DNA from 3 places in the Paenibacillus sp. MZ03-122A genome. Region 3 is predicted to be linked to each of the others. Evidence: riboswitches for the same ligand, from Rfam matches in the RefSeq annotation. Region 3 holds a riboswitch; each other region holds the start of a gene.
The links. A riboswitch is a leader RNA that binds a small molecule or an ion and turns the genes downstream of it on or off. The one in region 3 is predicted to bind thiamine pyrophosphate.

Region 1 (4,646 bases), 360 kb from region 3:
AAGACCGTAAATTAACCGTTCGCGCTGTAGAGCGTGCACTTGATATACTGCTGTGTTTTACCGCAAATTCGGATCTTGGCCTGACGGAGATTGCCTCCAAAATTGGTCTACATAAAAGCACGGTTCATCGGCTGCTGACTACGTTGGAGGATCGGGGCTTTGTCGTTCGGAATGCCGAAACGGAAAAATATCGACTTGGCTTCCGCATTTGGGAGCTATCCACGCATTTGTCCCAAAGTGACGAGCCGGCGGTGCTGTTACAACCTGCAATGGAAGGACTACGTGACCGTCTGGGGGAGACGGTCAGCTTGTACTTACGGGACGGCAGTATGCGTATTCGCATACAAGCCGTGCAGAGCAATCAGGCGATCCGCAGGGTCGCGCCTGTAGGTGCGCGTATGCCGCTGGCTGTAGGGGCCTCCAGCAAGGTGCTGGCGGCCTTTATGCCGCCGCAGGAGCTGGAAGCCCTGCTAAGCGGGGATGAATGGCCGCCCTCAGTAGACCCGGAGGTCTATAAAGCCCAGCTGCAGGACATTCGCGAGAAGGGCTATGCGACCAGCTATGAAGAACGGGAGCCAGGGGCTGCTGCTGTGGCAGCGCCAATTGTGAACCGGAAGGGACAGGTCACTGCGGCTTTATCTGTATCCGGCCCGGTCAGTCGACTTGCACCCGAGACGCTACATGACTTTGCTCCGATTTTGATCGAAGCGGCGAAGGAAATGGGGCTTATGCTTCCGTAACAAGAATGAACACAGTTGAAGCAAGCAGAGTGATTTGATAGGGAGTGTCTTCTTGGTAAAAGGGTACCTAGAAGGGTTGCCAAAGCCATAAATTTGAAGTAGTCTGGTAAGGAAGGCGGATGTCTGTTATATCCGCCTCATGTGAATAGAAGTATCACAGTTACTGGGGGAGCCTGTAATGCCGGGCTGAGATGGAATCGTGCAAGATTCCGGACCCTTTGCACCTGATCTGGATCATACCAGCGTAGGGAAGTAATCGGCCATTGAAATGTATACGCGGCTGCTGTCTTCAGTGGCGCATTGGAATGGATATTCCATATGCGCACTGTCTGGACAGCTGCCTCGTTAGATTAGCCGGTTCCCTGGGGAACCGGCTTTTTTGCATAGATCAGCGCCACCCTGGGAATGGTTCCGGATCGGTGTGTCATTTCATCGAAACGGGAGGAATGGACAATGAAGCCGACAGAAGCAGAAGGAACAAAAAAAGTTGAGGTAGAGAAGACAAACGGGGAGCAAGCCAGTGGGGTAACGCCCTTTCCAGGAAGCCGTAAGGTATATATTCAAGGCTCGCGGCCGGACATTGCCGTGCCAGAGCGCGAAATTGCTCTTCATCCTACACATACGCCGCAGGGCACGGAGCATCATGAGCCATTGCGTGTATATGATACAAGCGGTCCCATGACCGACAAAGCCTATCAGGTCGATATCCGTCAGGGCCTGCCTCCATTACGGCGAGCTTGGGCACTGGAACGGGGCGATGTGGAGGCTTACGAGGGACGCGCCGTCAAGCCGGAGGATAATGGACTGAAACCTGGCTCCAAACGGGAGACAGTGGAATTTCCCGGCGTGACCAATCGTCCGCTTCGTGCTTCGCAAGGGCGTACAGTGACGCAAATGCATTATGCGCGGCAAGGGATCATTACGCCCGAAATGGAATTTGCGGCGATCCGCGAAGGGGTCGAGCCTGAGTTTGTACGGCAGGAATTGGCGGCTGGACGAGCCATTTTGCCTTCGAATATCAATCACCCGGAAAGTGAGCCAATGGTCATTGGGCGTCATTTTCACGTGAAGATCAATGCGAACATTGGTAATTCTGCGGTTACCTCCTCCATCGAGGAGGAAGTGGAGAAAATGACTTGGGCGGTGCGTTGGGGCTCGGATACGGTTATGGACCTGTCCACAGGCCGTAATATCCATACAACACGTGAATGGATCATTCGGAATTCTCCTGTACCGATTGGGACTGTGCCGCTGTATCAGGCACTTGAAAAGGTGAACGGTGAAGCAGAAGCGCTGACGTGGGAGTTGTATCGCGATACGCTGATTGAGCAGGCGGAGCAGGGAGTGGACTATTTTACAATTCATGCGGGTGTATTGCTGCGGTATATTCCGATGACGGCGAATAGAATGACGGGAATTGTATCCCGAGGCGGGTCAATCATGGCAGCCTGGTGCCTTGCGCACCATCAGGAGAATTTTTTGTATACACATTTTGAAGAAATTTGCGAAATTATGAAAGCCTATGATGTGGCCTTTTCTCTCGGAGATGGTCTACGTCCAGGTAGTATCTATGATGCGAATGATGAAGCACAGTTTGCAGAGCTGGAAACGTTGGGCGAGCTAACGCAAATCGCATGGAAGCATGATGTTCAGGTCATGATTGAAGGGCCGGGACATGTCCCTATGCATAAAATCAAAGAGAATGTGGATTTACAAATGGAGATTTGTAAGGAAGCTCCTTTCTATACCTTGGGACCGCTCACGACGGATATTGCCCCCGGATATGATCATATTACCTCAGCCATCGGGGCGGCGATGATCGGTTGGTTCGGGACGTCCATGCTGTGCTATGTTACGCCTAAGGAGCATTTGGGTCTGCCCAATAAGGATGATGTCCGCGAGGGTGTCATTACCTACAAAATTGCGGCACATGCTGCCGATCTGGCGAAGGGGCATCCACGAGCGCAGCAGCGGGATGATGCTTTGTCCAAGGCGCGCTTTGAGTTCCGCTGGCGGGATCAGTTCAATCTGTCGCTTGATCCCGAGCGTGCCTTGTCCTACCATGATGAAACGCTACCGGCAGAGGGCGCCAAGGAAGCACATTTTTGCTCGATGTGCGGCCCTAAATTTTGTAGTATGCGTATCACTCAGGACATTCGCGCCTATGCAGCGGATAAGGGGCTGAACACCCAAGAAGCAGTAGCTGTCGGGATGCGTGAGAAGGCAGAGCAGTATCGGGATGGCGGTCAGTAAAACGAACGTGGAGTTTAGGAACGTATGAATTAAAAAAGCCGTGGTTCTCTACAGTCAATGTAGGAAACTACGGCTTTTTAGCTTCTTATGTAAAGTGGGATCATTCAACCGGATAAACGGCGCCTTATTTTTTACCCATTTTTTCATTCAAAATGTCCTGAAAGCTGAGCTTCTTCTCCGAGCTATCTTCTTTCTTCTGCATACTCACCGCGTTGGCACGTTGGTATTGGTGGTGAAAGGGCATCAGGGTGTGGACGGTTAAGTTCATTGTATTCATGTAGGTCATTCCTCCAATTCCATATTGTCAAATTCAGATTGAGTTGCTTAGGACGTCTGTATAGGACTATTTGTATGTACTTGATGTCGTAATACCGTGTAGGTTGCTTGGTAATGTTTCAATCATTATACCCACATTTTCTCAAAGTAAAACGCTTTTGACATAAAACAGGAAGATGGTCATATGTGTCCAAAATTTGGATTAGGAGGATGGTCATTTTAGGGGAAAATGTGCCTAGGTCTAAAACAAGGGCTAGAGGCCCGTTTTCTTAGTTTAGTAGTCGGGATTGTGTTTTTTTGTCGAATAACCTTGTAAAAGGAGGATTTTGCGGAATCCTCAAGTCAGGATTGAGGCAGTCTGGTGGCGAATTAAAGTGTCAAAGTTGTATTGACTTTATGTTTGGTAGTAGATACCATGAACTGGTTGTCAGCGTATTTTGGCAACAAGAGTCAGCCAATCCATCTGGCGATTCATCCTTTGAAATGTTAGAGAGAGGATTAGAGCATATATGAAAAAAAGTATTGCAGACATCGCATTTATTATTCTGGGAGCGTTTTTTTTCGCGCTAGCTGTTAATCTGTTTGTGATCCCGAATGAATTTGGCGAGGGGGGCGTTACAGGGGTCACGATCATCCTGTACTACCTGTTTCAGTGGTCTCCCTCGATCGTCAATCTGGTGATTAATGGCTTGCTGCTGATTGTCGGATATAAATTTTTGGACAAGAGAACGACCTTGTACACTATAATTGCGGTCGCTTTTAACTCGCTGTTTTTACATTTAACGGTCAACTGGCGGATTGATTCGCATGAACCGACGATTAATGCTGTATTTGCCGGAGTTTTGGTGGGGGTCGGCATTGGCTTAATCGTACGGGTAGGTGGCACAACGGCAGGAACGGTCATTTTAGCCCGGATCGCCAACAAGTATCTGGATTGGAATATCAGCTATGGCTTGCTGTTTTTTGATTTGATTGTCGCATTCTCTTCCTATTTTATTATTGGTCCGGAAAAATTGATGCTAACTATCGTTATTTTGTACGTTGGTACAAAGGTGATGGACTTCATGATCGAAGGACTGAACCCGAAAAAAGCAGTCATGATCATTTCGGAGCACCAAGATAAAATTGCCGAGATGGTCATTACGAAAATGGATCGTGGAGTTACCGTCCTGTCAGGCCACGGCTATTACACTAAAAATCCAAAAGAAGTGCTGTATATCGTCATTAGTAAACAAGAGGTGTCAGCGCTTAAAAAGATAGTCAAAGCCATCGACACAGCAGCATTCATCACCATTCATGACGTGCGGGACGTGTTCGGAGAGGGTTTCCTGGATATTTCGAAGTAACTCGTATGCACGAAGGTAAGGTTATAGGAGA
Region 2 (4,646 bases), on a different contig from region 3:
TGCAATATGTTGGCTTTTGGTCGAATACTCGGGATAGAGCAAGCTTTGTATTTCCGAAAGCATTTCTTCGTTGTCATTGGCTTGCCAAAATAGTAGCCGCAAACGACCTACTCCGATGATTTGCACCATATGCTGATCACTGAACGGAAATGTTACATCCGTCACCAGTAACAGTGGCATTTGCGGAAATTGGCTACGGATCTGATTGGCTTTCCGCACTGCCTGCCCCGGCTCCCTATAATCAATCAGGCAACAACATGCGTTCTCGTAGACTGAAGCTGCCTCCGTGTCCTCGCACTGTATATATTGGTAAAAACAAATCACATTGGGATAATCAATAGCCCTGTCGTTATCGCTAAAAATGGCTATAGGTCCCTGCACACAAACCTCTCCTTTTCCTCCGAATAGTTCTATTTTGTTGAAAAAGAATTAAGAATGTTTGCTTATAGGAGTTAAATTAATGTCCAAATACTTCATATTTCCTTAACAAAATAACTGACACTCCATGATATATATGGAGATAAGAGAAGAAAAACTAATTTTCATATTTGATAAAAACAGAGCATTTAGACCTGATTCATTAGAACCAAAATCATCAGGAATGGTTAGGGAATCTATATAGAAAGTTAGTTCTTTTATATCATTAGAAAGAAACAAATATGGTTATTTTGTCATAGATAAATGCAAGAATAAAACATATTTGCACGTCCATACTATGGACAACATGTCATCTTTCGTTATGAATAGTTATGAAAATGAAGAGAAGGAAGGTCTTTCTATGGAAGCATTTTATGTCAATCGCGATGGGTCATTATCTACTCCATTACGGGGAAAGGATGTGTTGGCAAATCCCCTTTTGAACAAAGGTGTCGCTTTTACAGAAGAAGAACGCAAGGAGCTGGGTTTGGAAGGAATCCTTCCTCCAACCGTCCTTTCATTGGAGAAACAGAGCGTACGGGCATATCAGCAGTTTCTAGCACAACCCACCATGCTGCGAAAAAATGCTTCTCTCAACGACCTTCACAACCGAAATGTCGTACTCTACTACCGGCTGCTAACCGATCATTTGAGTGAAATGCTGCCCGTAGTCTACACGCCGACTGTAGGAACCGCGATTCAAGAATATAGTCACGAGTACAACCGCCCTGGAGGCATATATTTGTCGATAGATAACCCGAACGGTATTGGACAAGCATTCCATAATTCTGGTTTGAGCGGCCATGATGTGGATCTGATCGTCGTGACAGATTCCGAAAGTATTTTAGGGATTGGTGACTGGGGCGTTGGGGGGATTAACATTGCTATCGGCAAGCTTGCAGTGTATACGGCTGCGGCAGGTATTCATCCCGGGCGGGTGCTGCCAATTGTACTGGATGTAGGTACAAATAATGAAAAGCTGCTGAATGATCCACTGTACATCGGAAACCGCCATAAACGGGTTCGCGGAGAAGCCTATAACCAGTTTATTGATACTTTTATCAGCAAAACGTTAGCGCAATTCCCAAAGGCGCTTTTACATTGGGAAGACGTGGGTAGCGTAAATGCACGCCATATTATAGGAAAATACGGTCAAAGTATACTCACCTTCAACGATGATATACAAGGTACAGGAGCGGTGACCTTGGCTGCGATTCTTTCGGCGGTGGGTGTCACCAAGACTCCGCTGCTTGAACAAAAAATACTTGTTTTCGGCCCAGGGGCAGCAGGAATCGGTAATGCTGATCAAATTCGGGGTGCTATGATCGAGGACGGCCTTTCCGCAGAACATTCCTTCAAGTCCTTTTGGGCCTTTGATTATCGCGGGCTGTTAATGGAAGATATGGAAGACGTATTGGAGTATCAGAAACCGTATGTGCGCAATAAGGATGAAGTCAGTTCATGGACCCGGTCGGGTGACGGCAAAATACCACTGCTGGAGGTCATCCGTCAGGTGAAGCCTACGATATTGATTGGAACTTCCGGTGTAGCAGGTGCCTTTTCTGAAGAGATCATCAAGGAGATGGCGAAACATGTAGAACGCCCGATCATTATGCCCATGTCCAATCCTACAAACCTTGCAGAAGCAGTACCCGAGGATTTGATCCGGTGGACCGATGGCAAAGCACTGATTGCAACCGGAAGTCCTTTTGAGCCCGTCACCTATAACGGTACGAAATTTGAGATTGGACAGGCGAACAATGCCTTTGTTTTTCCGGGACTGGGTCTGGGTGCGATTGTGGTTAAAGCCAAAAGGATTACCCCTGCGATGTTTACAGCGGCAGCAGTTGCTGTTGCCAATGGTGTAGATTCGAATACGCCTGGCGGTGCACTACTCCCTCATATCCGAAAATTACGCGAAGTTTCGTACGCTGTTGCGATTGCGGTTGCAAAAGCCGCGATACAGGATCAGGTAGCTCAGGCGCACATTTCAGATGTGGAACAAGCTGTACGAGATGCAATGTGGAAACCGGAATATGCCAAGGTCAAAGCTGTGGAAAATGTAATTCATCACCCTCACTAAGCCCAAAACACCTAACTAGAGGAAATTTCATATTTTGCACACTATGTTTGACATAGCGTATGAACGTATGTACAGTAATAGTCAAAAGAATAGAAGTCCACTAGGGGAGCCGCTATGGCTGAGACAAGAACGTATCTTGGACCCTTTGAACCTGATCTAGTTCGTACTAGCGTAGGAAAGTGGAGCCTTCGTATATAAGGTTTCAAACGTTTTTTTGCGTATTGGGCCTATTGTTGAAGCCGCTCCCATTTTTCCGGGGCGGCTTTTTAGCGTTGTTCCGGAATTATATTCTTACAGGACTTCTTGCTCTTCAATTTGATGGAGGTGGGGAAATTGAGTTTTACACAAGAACTCCGTCGGCAGGCGGACGGCATTTTTCAAGCGATTTTTGAGCACCCCTTTGTGAGAGGTATTGCTGAAGGAAGTTTGACAAGGGGACAGCTGATTCACTATGTAAAACAGGACTTTGAATATTTGAACGCCTACATGCGGATATACGGCATCGCAATCTCCAAATGCACCAATCGGGAGGATATGGCTGTATTTAATGAACAAATCTCTTTTATTCTCCACAGCGAGGTTCATCCGCATCAAAATTTCTGTGCTGTCGCAGGGGTGACCTATGAAGAGTTGCAGGGATATCCGCTCGCTCCGTCGGCTCATCACTATATCCGTCACATGCTGACGGTTGCGCATGAGGGTAGCCTGGGCGAGATCTTGGCTGTGCTGCTGCCATGTATGTGGACGTATGCTGAGATTGGTCGCAGGCTGCTGGATGAAGTAAAGCCGGATGAGTCTCATCCGTTCTATGAATGGATTGGCTTCTATGGAGACCAGCTTGATGATACAACACTCAAGTTCCGAGAACGTGTAGATGCTTGGGCGGAAGACGCAACGGCTGCTGAGCGGGAGCGGATGATTGAGCATTTTATACTGAGCTGCCAGCTGGAATATAAGTTCTGGGATATGGCTTATAAACAGGAAGAATGGCCGGTCCAAATGCAGGCAGCGATCTTGGAATAGTCAGCCTGGCGATTCGATGCGTGAAGTACGGTTAATGCCCTGTTGAACCACCAACTATAGAGAGGATAATCATTATGAGTACATGGGAAAAAAGTTATTCGGATCTCCTGACGAAGGTACAAAACAGCAAACCCCTCGTTCACAATATGACCAATGTGGTAGTCACCAACTTTACAGCCAACGGCCTGTATGCATTGGGCGCCTCCCCGGTGATGGCCTATGCACCTGAGGAAGTAGCAGATATGGCAAAAATAGCAGGCGCCGTCGTGTTAAACATCGGTACACTGAACCGCGAACTGGTGGATGCCATGATCATTGCTGGACAATCGGCGAATGCACACGGTGTTCCGGTGCTGCTAGATCCGGTCGGTGCGGGAGCAACGAGCTTTAGAACTGAATCGGCACTGCGAATCCTGAGTGAAGTCGAAATCTCATTGGTGCGGGGCAATGCAGCCGAAGTCGCACATCTTGTTGGAGAAGCGCGTGAGATTAAAGGCGTAGATGCCGGTGACAGTGCTGACAGCGACTATGTCGATCTGGCAATTCGGGCTGCTCGAACGCTCAATACAATGGTTGTCATTACTGGAAAAGAGGACGTCATCACCGATGGGGCCGAAGCACGAATGATTAGCGGCGGAGACGCGCTCCTCACGAAGGTAACCGGAGCAGGCTGTCTGCTGACCTCTGTGTTAGGTGCCTTTGCAGCTGTTGAACCCAACCTGCTGCTCGCAGGTACAGCAGGTTTGGCATTTTACGGTGCAGCAGCTTCTCGAGCCGCAACACGTACCGCAGAGCTGGGGCCCGGCAGCTTCCAGATTGCCTTTCTCGACGAGCTGGCCAAACTGCACACAGGTTCACTAGAAGGGCATGTCTCGATCCATGAAGCCGGAACAACAGCAGCAGGTGGTGCGCGATGACAGACGTTCGTGTACCCAGAGCGCTGACGATTGCTGGTTCGGACAGTGGCGGCGGGGCCGGAATTCAAGCTGATCTCAAAACCTTTCAAGAACTTGGCGTGTACGGCATGTCGGCTATTACGGCCATTACCGTACAGAATACCTTAGGGGTCCACGGCGTATATCCGCTACCAGAGGAAGCAACAGCGGAACAGATCGAAGCCGTA
Region 3 (4,646 bases):
TCATTTGAGGAATAAACTTTTTCGCCGTTTCTACAATATCCTTCGTAACGACCTTATCCTTTAAATTGGCTGCATCCCACTGCATAATTTGAGGTGTGACCAGGCCGATGACACCCACTCTGAGCGCATGCTCTTCACCTTTCTCATCCGTTACCGTTTTATCAAGAATTTGATAAGGGGTAAAATAATTTTTAGTAGCTTGCCCCCCCTTATCAACATAAACATTCGCATTTACGTAAGGGAAATCGGCTCCCTTGAGCGATTTTTCCAGAAAATCGAGACCATAGTTGAATTCGTGGTTGCCCACTGTCGCCGCATCATAGCCCATCAAATTCATCATCTTGTAGACCGGATGGACACCGCCTTCTTTCTCAAAGGTTTTGTTGCGGGCCATATAATCGCCTAATGGGTTGCCCTGCAGCAAATCACCGTTATCGAACAGCATACTGTTTCTTGTTTCACTACGTGCCTTCTGGATCAAACTAGCTGTACTAACCAAGCCATATTCGTTGGTTTCTTTGTCCGAATAGTAATCATAGTTCATCAGCGACGCATGAATATCCGTTGTTTCCATGATCCGCAAATTCACTGTAGCGCTATCGCGAGAATTGCTAGCTGCCCAGGTTGGAGCGGCTGAACACACCAGCATGCTACAAGCTACAACGGTTGCTGTAAACCCTTTAAACCAATTTTTACGAAATAACAAAATATACCCCTCCTCATTAAGGTGTATGCCTCATATACATACTTTTGCACATATATGTAAGCCTTGAACCCACCATTTCTATTTTAATCCAACGCCAGACAAAAGAGTAGTCATTCACTTAAATTATTTATGAAAAAATAATTAATTCTCTCAAAAATAAAAAACCAGCAAACCTCCTAAAAAACTCGGAGATTCACTGGTTTATCCATTTATATTCTCATTATTTATTCCACACTTGGCGCTCCGTTTGCTGACCCACATACTCAATGCGAGTCGGATTCACGTCCAGAATGACATAATCGGGATCATCCGGTCCGGAAAACCATTCCTTCAAGGAATCGTTCCACACTTGTTTGCGTAGCCCCTCATCAGCTGTAATCTGGACAGTAGCCTCCACTTCTACGACTTCCTTTGTACCGCCAACTTCATAACCCAGCAGCAGATAAGCATTCGGATTATCCTTTAGCTCATCCACTTTATGCGTTTTGCGATCTGTCGCCAGATGAATGTTCATTCCATCGTTAAAAAGGGCCATATAGCGTACTTTCGGTTTGCCACCCTCTACCGTACCTAACGAGCAAAATTTGTTGTTATCCAAAGCCTTCACAATGGCTTGTTCTAGTTGGCTACGATCCAATGTTTCCGTTTTACCCACAGTACAACAACTCCTTTTCACGAATTAGAATTCTTTACGGCCATGCCATTGGGCACCAGCCCATCTGAACCTACCTGCGCAGCTGTTCTGAAAATAACATGACCCGATCAGATCGGATTGATGCATGCTCATTTTCAGATCAAAGCTCACAGTAAAAGTGTACCCTGTCGTTCGGCAAATGAACCGTCATCTCTTCCTCCATGCTGGACAGACCCGCATTCAAGGCATATAATCGTCGTAGTAAACCCGAATAAATGAACCCATTAAACCATACAATGCCAGGGGTGCTGGAATCGGCCGGCTGAGAGTGTGTCCCAAGACACTGACCCTTACAACCTGATCTGGGTAATGCCAGCGTAGGAATGCTTAAGCAAGATGTGCCTTTTTACATAGGACCATCCCTTACTTTGGTATATACAAGCGCAAGCGTCCCGGAAACTCGGGGCGCTTTTTTTGTTGAAGATTAAGTTGTTGGAAAGATCGCGTCCGGCAGATGTTATTTTTATGAAAATGGGGAACATAAGCTGTCTGATTGGATGGATAACGGGTAATTAAAGGAGAGAACACAACGATGAAGCGCATGAAAATATTAAGCCTGGGACTGATCAGTCTGTGGCTCATGGCCCTGACCCTGACCGCTTGCGGTGGAAGTCCCTCCACATCCCAAGAAGCGGCTCCCGCTACCAACACTCAAACGTCTACTCCGGCAAAGGAGCTCAAAGATGTTAAAGTCGTGCTCGACTGGACACCCAATACGAATCATACGGGACTCTATGTTGCCAAGGACAAAGGATTTTACGAAAAAGCAGGTCTGAATGTCCAAATTATTCAACCTGGTTCAGGCGGAGCCGATCAAATGGTTGCCTCTAATGCTGCACCTTTTGGTATCAGCTACCAAGAAGGCGTCACACAGGCTCGTACGCAAGGCGTGCCGCTTGTATCCATCGCTGCGGTGATTCAGCATAATACCTCAGGCTTCGCAGCCCCGGTAGATCGCGGAATTAAGAGCCCGAAAGATTTTGAAGGTAAAAAATACGGCGGTTGGGGCTCTCCCGTAGAAGAAGCGGTCATGAAATCCATCATGGATTCAGACAAAGGCGATGTGAGCAAAGTGAAGATCGTCAACATGGGCAATGCAGACTATTTTACAGCCGTGAAGCGGGATATCGACTTTGCCTGGATTTTCTACGCATGGACCGGAATCGAAGCCCAGCTTCGAGGTGAGCCATTGGATATGCTGTATGTAAAAGATTATTCCAAAAGCCTCGATTACTATACACCTGTAATTGTGAGCAACGAACAGACAATAAAAAATGATCCAGAACTGGTCAAAGCGTTCATGGACGCTACCGCACAAGGCTATGAATACACTATCGCCCATCCAGAAGAAGCCGCGGACATCTTAAGCAAAGCTGTACCGGAGCTGGATAAAAAACTGGTACTTGCCAGCCAAAAATGGCTGAGCCCGCGTTATCAGGACGATGCCGCGCAATGGGGTGTGCAAAAAGCGGAGGTATGGCAAAACTATTCGGACTGGATGTACGAACGCAAGCTGCTCAGCAAGCCTTTGGAAGTGGATAAAGCCTTCACAAACGACTTCTTGCCCAAGCGCTGATCATTTGTTAAAACGCTAAATAAGACTGAACTAGAGAAGTGAACGAAGTGCCACTACGCAGCCGGATGGTGCTTCCCATCGCTGTTGTACCTAGATTTCTTTTATGAATATCCAGAGGTTGAAATCTGGGTACAATGGCGAACGCTAACGCTTGTACAGCACCATTCCGCCCACTTCGTTCTTTTGCTTGTTTTGCTTTTATAAAAATGCTACAACCTAGCTTTAAAAATAAGGTGCTTTTTAAGGCGGTTGGCAGCGTAGCGGTTCATTTGAATCTGGAGAAGCGCAGCGTTCGCCCTTGCCGTTGGATTCTTACCTTTTAAAATTTATTCAAAGAATCCCACGGCAACAGCGATCGTAAGATCAAATGAAACGCGAAGCGGTCTCCCCGCCTTAAACCACCCTATTTTCTCAAAACAACTCCACAATAAAGGACAGGTGAATTTTCATGGCTAACACACTGCTCAGTATTCAAGTAATCCCTAAAACTCCTAATAACGAGGACTCTTACCCGTATGTAGATAAGGCGATTGAGGTCATTCAGCGCTCCGGCGTCAAGTATCAGGTGAACCCATTGGATACGACCATGGAGGGCGAGCTCGACGAGTTGCTGAAAGTGGTTAAAGAAATGCACGAGGCTTTGACGGAAGCGGGTAGTCCCAGCGTCATTTCACAGATCAAAATCGCACATAACCCACAAGGCATCAGCATGAACAAGCTGACCGAGAAATATCGCCCATGAATCCGAAAGGCAAGAACGCGTCCTGGTGGAAAAGCGTATGGCCGCCCCTTGTGGCGGTCCTCTTCTTTTTAGCGGCTTGGCAAGGAGCGGTTTCCTATTTACATATTGAATCCTGGCTGCTGCCAGCTCCATCCCTAATCGTACAAGAGGGCATGGCGCAATCGGCGTTGCTTGGCACCCATACATGGGCTACAATTCGTCTGACACTTGCGGGATTCGCTATAGGGACAGCTACGGGACTGCTGATCGCCATCGTTCTTCATACGATTCCTTTTCTCAAATCTGCTCTATACCCGCTCTTGATCCTTAGCCAAAACATTCCGATTATCGCCCTCGGTCCGTTGCTCATGGTATGGTTTGGTTTTGGCGTGCTGCCCAAGCTTATGGTCATTACTTTAGTATGCTTTTTTCCCGTGGCTGTAGCGGCCATGGACGGGCTGACTCGAACAGACCGTACGATGATGAACTATATGCGGATGTCGGGTGCAAGCCGCATGTCTATTTTTATGAAGCTGGAGCTGCCACATTCCCTGCCGCAAGTCTTTTCTGGCGTTAAAATTGCTGCTACCTATAGTGTGATGGGCGCGATCATTGCCGAATGGATCGGAGCTAGTGAAGGAATTGGATATTATATGCTGCTGCAAAAATCGGCCTATCGCACGGACCTCATTTTTGCAGCCATCGGCATTATTGTCGCACTCAGCTTACTCATGTTTGTGGTTATTTTACTACTGGAGAAATGGTTGGTTCGCTGGAAACCCGATCGAGAGTAGCTTCCTCCTTGAATTAAATACAGCAAAGAAAGGACGTAGCGCGTATGAGTCTGCATCCGATTGACTTATCATCACACAACGTGGCTAATGAACAACGAGCCGGGGAACAACAGAGTCCTTCAACTGCTCCTCCTGCTTTGGAATTGGACGGGATC

Region 1: another riboswitch for thiamine pyrophosphate. It lies ahead of thiC (phosphomethylpyrimidine synthase ThiC); the one in region 3 lies ahead of NLX74_RS12450 (ABC transporter substrate-binding protein).
Region 2: another riboswitch for thiamine pyrophosphate. It lies ahead of tenA (thiaminase II); the one in region 3 lies ahead of NLX74_RS12450 (ABC transporter substrate-binding protein).

Annotation. Positions count from the first base shown of each region.
Region 1 is NZ_JANAVI010000005.1:415,406-420,051, forward strand. It holds gene NLX74_RS14060 (IclR family transcriptional regulator) at 1-740, shown strand, start outside; TPP riboswitch at 896-1,008, shown strand; gene thiC (phosphomethylpyrimidine synthase ThiC) at 1,194-2,993, shown strand; gene NLX74_RS14070 (hypothetical protein) at 3,118-3,270, opposite strand; gene NLX74_RS14075 (YitT family protein) at 3,779-4,615, shown strand.
Region 2 is NZ_JANAVI010000006.1:85,489-90,134, forward strand. It holds gene NLX74_RS14625 (glycosyltransferase) at 1-381, opposite strand, end outside; gene NLX74_RS14630 (NAD-dependent malic enzyme) at 779-2,500, shown strand; TPP riboswitch at 2,593-2,695, shown strand; gene tenA (thiaminase II) at 2,834-3,523, shown strand; gene thiM (hydroxyethylthiazole kinase) at 3,598-4,440, shown strand; gene thiD (bifunctional hydroxymethylpyrimidine kinase/phosphomethylpyrimidine kinase) at 4,437-4,646, shown strand, end outside.
Region 3 is NZ_JANAVI010000005.1:58,322-62,967, reverse strand. It holds gene NLX74_RS12460 (bifunctional 2',3'-cyclic-nucleotide 2'-phosphodiesterase/3'-nucleotidase) at 1-706, opposite strand, end outside; gene NLX74_RS12455 (pyridoxamine 5'-phosphate oxidase family protein) at 927-1,361, opposite strand; TPP riboswitch at 1,632-1,741, shown strand; gene NLX74_RS12450 (ABC transporter substrate-binding protein) at 1,933-2,976, shown strand; gene NLX74_RS12445 (MTH1187 family thiamine-binding protein) at 3,425-3,718, shown strand; gene NLX74_RS12440 (ABC transporter permease) at 3,715-4,491, shown strand; gene NLX74_RS12435 (ABC transporter ATP-binding protein) at 4,536-4,646, shown strand, end outside.